Regions from separate parts of the Kurthia sp. YJT4 genome, predicted to be linked through region 1. Evidence: riboswitches for the same ligand, from Rfam matches in the RefSeq annotation. Region 1 holds a riboswitch; the other holds the start of a gene.

Evidence for each region. A riboswitch is a leader RNA that binds a small molecule or an ion and turns the genes downstream of it on or off. The one in region 1 is predicted to bind FMN.
Region 2: linked by a shared signal. The riboswitch ahead of QN089_RS04430 (ECF transporter S component) and the one ahead of ribE (riboflavin synthase) in region 1 are both predicted to bind FMN.

Annotation. Positions count from the first base shown of each region.
Region 1 covers NZ_CP126689.1:1,646,989-1,650,187, reverse strand. Annotated here, with positions in the region: gene QN089_RS08110 (metallophosphoesterase) at 1-726, shown strand, start outside; FMN riboswitch at 1,210-1,343, shown strand; FMN riboswitch at 1,441-1,574, shown strand; FMN riboswitch at 1,675-1,808, shown strand; gene ribE (riboflavin synthase) at 1,935-2,567, shown strand; partial or broken gene ribB (3,4-dihydroxy-2-butanone-4-phosphate synthase) at 2,579-3,163, shown strand; gene ribH (6,7-dimethyl-8-ribityllumazine synthase) at 3,193-3,199, shown strand, end outside.
Region 2 covers NZ_CP126689.1:928,016-931,214, reverse strand. Annotated here, with positions in the region: gene QN089_RS04440 (hypothetical protein) at 1-281, opposite strand, end outside; gene QN089_RS04435 (biotin transporter BioY) at 564-1,115, shown strand; gene QN089_RS04430 (ECF transporter S component) at 1,168-1,749, opposite strand; FMN riboswitch at 1,910-2,045, opposite strand; gene QN089_RS04425 (ATP-binding protein) at 2,138-3,199, opposite strand, start outside.

The DNA of each region.
Region 1 (3,199 bases):
ACGTTACAAGTAAAAACATTACCAAAAGAAATGAATGGTTTAACAATTGTTCAAATTTCAGATTTGCACGATGCAAAATTTGGTCGTCACCAACAACGACTAATTGAACAAGTAAAAAAGCAAAAACCCGATTTAATTTTTTTAACAGGCGATTTAATTGATCGCAATAATTATAAACTGGGAAGAAGTCTAGAAGCAGTTGATGGTTTTACAAAAATTGCCCCGACTTATTTTGTCGATGGTAATCATGAAATTTCAATTAATCGAGTTAAAGAGATTCATACAGCACTCCAAAAAAGGGGCGTGCATGTTTTAAATAATGAAGCAGAAACATTCTATTATAATGGTGCGCGTATTCAACTTATCGGTATTAGTGACCCTTTATCCGGCGAAACAACAGAAGATATGCTAGCAAAAGCGCTGGTGAATGTTCCACAAGATCAATTCAAAATCTTATTAGCACACCGTTCAGAATTTGGCGAAAAATACGCACAAGCTGGAATCGACCTTGCATACACAGGACATGCACATGGCGGACAAATTCGCTTACCATTTTTAGGTGGGTTAGTCGATCATGATGCCTCACTATTACCGAAACATACAGAAGGAATTGAACAAGTGGAACAGTTGCAACACGTAATTAGCCGTGGTCTAGGAAATAGTCTCTTCCCATTACGTGTCTTCAACCGCCCAGAAATCGTCGTTACAATTTTAGAATCGAAATAAACGGGCGAATGACCCGTTTGGACGAACGAATGACCCGTTTCGCCGGTCGAATGTCCCAAATCAATCAGCGAGTGACCCAACAACTTTAACGAATGACTCGTTTCGCCGGTCGAATGTTCGAATTCACACGATCCCAGTCAATTTAAGTCCCTCTCGAATTGCTCAAAAGCCTTGAAGAAAGTAAGGAAAGGGAGCAACTCAAGTCTTTTGGTCGAGTGACCCATTTTTGCCCTCGAATGACCCGTTTCGCACTCGAATGTCCCGTTTGAACGAGCGAATGTCCCGAATCGATTAACGAGTGAGCCAACAACTTCAACGAGTGACCCGTTTCGCCAGTCGAATGTTCGAATTCACACGATCCCAGTCAATTTAAGCCCCTCTCGAATCACTCAAAAGCCACGTAATCATTCGTGGTCTTTTGAGTTTTTTTGTAAAAAATCTAGTTTTCTGAATAAATTAGTGGTATGGTATAGCTACAATTAAAAAAATCTTCGGGGTCGGGTGAAATTCCCAATCGACGGTGATGCGCGTTAGAGCGATAAGTCCGTGAGCTTTTCGGAGCAGGAGCTGGTGAGAATCCAGGACCGACAGTATAGTCTGGATGAGAGAAGATGCTAAAAATTTGTTTATGATGCGAAAAAATCATAGGCTTATTTGAACATACCTTTTTCATCGACCTCATGTAAATGAAGGTCTTTTTTATTGTGACAACAGAATCGTCTTCGGGGTCGGGTGAAATTCCCAATCGACGGTGATGCGCGTTAGAGCGATAAGTCCGTGAGCTTTTTGAAGCAGGAACTGGTGAGAATCCAGTGCCGACAGTATAGTCTGGATGGGAGAAGACATGTAAAAATTTGTTTATGATCCGAAAAATCATAGGCTTATTTGAACATACCTTTTTTCATCGACCTCATGTAAATGAAGGTCTTTTTTGTTGTATCAAACTGAATAATCCTTCGGGGTCGGGTGAAATTCCCAATCGACGGTGATGCGTGTTAGAGCGATAAGTCCGTGAGCTTTTCGGAGCAGGAGCTGGTGAGAATCCAGAACCGACAGTACAGTCTGGATGGGAGAAGGATGTGTGAACAAAACTTGTTAAAAAGACGTATGTCAACAGGTTTATTTAGACATGAATTTTAATCATTCTTCCATAAAACTACCCTGAATTGTTTCATCAATCGAGGGTAGTTTTTTATTTTGGGAAAGGAGTGGTTCGTATATTTACAGGGATTGTAGAAGAAGTTGCGACAATTCAATCGATTCGACAAGCGAATGAAAATATGGTGTTGCAAATTCAAGCAGAAAAAATTTTACAAGATGCGAAACTGGGTGATTCGATTGCAGTAAATGGTGTTTGCTTAACAATTGAAAAATTAGAGCAGTACGCTTTTCATGCGACAGTTATGAAAGAAACCTTTCATACAACAACACTACATCGTCTACAGCTACGTGAAAAAGTGAATGTTGAAAGAGCTTTACAGTTGCAAGGACGATTAGGTGGACATATTGTGACAGGACATGTTGAAACAGTCGGGAAAATTCAGAGAATCTTAAAAACATCGAACGAAATTCGCTTAACGATTGAAACAGAACCGAAATTCATCAAACAGATGGTGCCAAGAGGTTCTGTGACAGTGGACGGGATTAGCTTAACGATTTTTGCGTTAAACGCGCGGACATTTGAAGTTTCGCTTATTCCGCACACATATGAAACAACGATTTTGCATATGAAAAAAGTACGTGATGTCGTCAATATCGAAACGGATTACATCGGAAAATATGTACAAAGCCAAATGGCGACAATTTTAACAGAAGATTTTTTACGAAAAAATGGATTTTGAGGTGAAAGAACATGCAAGAAATAGAAGAAGCACTTCGTGTTTTACGAGCTGGTGGCATGATTATCGTGACTGATTCTGAAACACGTGAAAATGAAGGGGATCTCGTTGCATTAGCAGAAACGATTACACCTGAACAAGTAACATTTATGGCAATTGAGGGGCGTGGATTAATTTGTACACCTATTTCTGAAGAAATGGCGACACGCTTAGCATTAGCGCCGATGACAGAAGATAATACGGATAATCATGGAACAGCCTTTACAATTTCGATTGACCATATCGATACGACAACAGGTATCAGTGCTTATGATCGTGCATTAACCATTCAAGCTTTAACAAGTGAACAAACCGTAGCACAAGATTTTCGTCGTCCAGGACATGTGTTTCCGCTTATTGCAAAAGCTGGTGGTGTATTAGAACGTGATGGGCATACGGAAGCAGGAGTGGATTTGGCAAAGTTATGCGATAAAAAAGAAGTAGCAGTAATTTGTGAAATTATGGGTGATGATGGACATATGCTGACAGGTGAAAAGTTGACCGCATTTGCTAAAAAACACGTATTACCTATCATTTCAATCGAAGCATTAAAACAATATATTGAACAAACAAAAGGAGCGTATTCAAAATGAACA
Region 2 (3,199 bases), 720 kb from region 1:
TCATTCATCCAACTATAAATAAAAATCGGTACAGCTACTGTTGAACCTAGTAAAGAATGGAATAAAAAAGATACACCTGAAATATTTCGTTTGGATGAAGCAAAAAAGTCCGATACATAGGATATGATTAATCCATATGTAAAAATCAAAGGAAATGAATACATACTAATGTTTAATGCCGAAGTCAAAAAATCATCTTGCTGATTACTATATAGCATCGGTAATATAAAAAACGCAGCAAGAGATGTAATGAAAGCACTGAGTAGTTTCCTTTCGGTCACAAAGCTTCCCCTCTCTATTTTATCAGTCATTTTTTCTCATATTGAAGCAAATTTCTTATTTTTTAATTTGTTCAATCGTCTTTGTCTTATTATACATATTTCTAATCTTTTTGCAAATTCTCTGACATTTATTGTAAGTTGTTACTTTAAAATGATATTTTTCTGTCATATTCGTCGCATACTTTACGTTGTTGTCACGAAAAAAAGTGTTGACCTTTTTTCATTTTTTCATTATATTTTGGTTAACTAGTTTTAAAATAAGTTTACACAAAGGGGATTTTTATGAGAAATGAACAATTGAAGATGTGGATTCTTTCCGCATTATTCGCAGCAATTATCGGGATTTTTGCACAGGTTACGATTCCACTGCCACTCATTCCAATTACAGGACAAACATTTGCAATTGGTTTAGCTGTTACAATTCTAGGACTTCGTTATGGCTCACTATCTGTGTTTATTTACATATTACTAGGCGCAATTGGGATTCCAGTCTTCAGTGGTATGTCAGGTGGTCTAGGCGTTGTTGCAGGACCAACTGGTGGCTATATTATCGGCTTCTTACCAGCAGCTGTAGCAATCGGTTTATACCTTGAAAGATTCGGTTTTACAAAGGTACAAGCAATCATTGCTAATATTATCGGAATGATTGTAACACTTGCTTTCGGTACAATCTGGCTAAAATTCAGTGCTGATTTATCTTGGACTGGTGCATTTATGGGTGGTGTCTATCCATTCTTACTTGTTGGTGTGATTAAAGCCATTTTATCTGCATTAGCAGGTATTGTTGTACGAAATCGCTTATTACATGCGCAATTACTACGTGTACAACATTAAAACTCATACAAAAAGCTTTGGCATTTAAGAAAATGCCAAAGCTTTTTTATCGTTATGCTTGGAAGCTTCTGCGTTCTTTCGTCATCCACTTACCCATTACATTAAATAATAGTAGGAAGACAATTGTTACAAGAACACCTTTAATAATATTGAATGGTAGCACACCCGCTACAATTGTAGCACGTAATGCAGCCCCTGTTTCAACAGGCATGTTTAAGAAGTAATTATACATTGGCATAAAGACGAAGTAATTTAATATACTCATACCTACTGCCATAGAGATTGTACCTACAACAAGACCAATTCCCAATCCTTTTTTTGTACTTAATTTTTTATAAACAAAGTACGTTGGAAGGATAAATAATAAGCCTGTTACAAAGTTTGCCATATGCCCTACTGGTACACCCGTTGGACTGCCTGTGTATACCCAGTCAATGACATTCTTTAGTAACTCGACTAAAATCCCTGCAAGTGGTCCCATAATAATCATTGCGACTAACGCTGGGATATCACCGAAATCTACCTCTAAAAAATTCGGGAATGGCGGAATTGGGAAATTAATTAAGTGTAGTAAAAATGCAATACTACTTAACATCCCAATTGCAATCATGCGACGTAACTTCTTGTTCTTCATATTCTGTTTTCTCCTTTTGTTGCGGATCACTTCAAAAAGAGGTAAGGCTGCGTGTGCTTATTTAAAATAGAAATCCCACGTAGAAGTACTTCTACGCGGGAGAATTAGGCAACATTAAATAAACGTTGTTCACTCATTTTTTTTGAACACAACGCTGTACCTTCACCTTCTCCCATCCAGACTATACTGTCGGCTTTGGAGTTGCACCAAATCAACCTGTTAAGGTTCGCGGGCTGAGAAATGTTAAACACTTCATTACCGCCGGTCGGGAATTACACCCTGCCCCGAAGATGAACCGTATTTATTTTTTTCACACATTCATCATACAAAAAAAGTCTTGAATTGTAAAGAGAAGTTTCTCTCGAATCCAAGACTTTTTCTTTATTCATTAAATTTCATCTGGTAGTGGTAGGAAGAATGTAAAGGTTGTACCTACATCTACTTCACTTTCTACTGTAATACGACCTCGATGTGCATTAATAATATTACTCGCAATAGCTAAACCTAAACCTGTGCCACCCTTACCTCTTGTTCGTGCTTTATCTGCTTTATAAAAGCGTTCAAAGACATATGCAAGGTCTTCTTTCGGAATACCAGCACCATCGTCTTGAATACGAATGCGCACTTGTCCTGCATATTGGTCTGCTAGCACCTTTACATGGCCACCACTTGCTGTATGACGAATTGCGTTATCCACTAAATTCGTTACAACTTGTTCGATGCGGTCTTCATCAATCTGAACGCGCGCATCATCTGAGAACTCTGTTTCATAACTTACTTCGATTCCTTTTTCTTTCCCGCGCTGTACGAACTTCTGTGTCATACGTTCAAATACTTGATTAATACTTAAGTCATCAAGATATAAACGCATCTTCCCAGATTCCATACGCGCTAAATCGAGTAAATCGGTTACTAATCGGCTCATACGCTGTGATTCATCATAAATAATACGCATCATTTCATTTCGTTCTTCTTCAGATGATACAACACCATCTAAAATCGCTTCACTATATCCTTGAAGCATCGAAATCGGCGTGCGTAGTTCATGTGATACATTCGCAATAAAGTCTGAACGTAATTTATCAAGGCGGTGTTCTTCTGTCTTATCTCGTAAAACAGCTACTGCACCACGTACTGATTCAGCGCTATATAAAGGACTAATTGAAATGACATAATATGCACCATCAATTTCTAATTCTTCTTCTAGTTCTTCTTCTAAATCAAGTACATGTTCTAGCATATGATAGATAGCTATTGGCAATGGTTTTGACTGATCTTCTTTCGATAAGAACCATTTTTGTAATAACAACTCTGCTGGTGGATTACTTAACAAAATCGTACGATCACGATTAAACGTAATTACTGCATCTGTCATAGACGTTAAAATACTTGATAACTGTTCTTTCTCTTGATTAATGACTTCCACATGGTGCTTTAACTGTCTACCCAT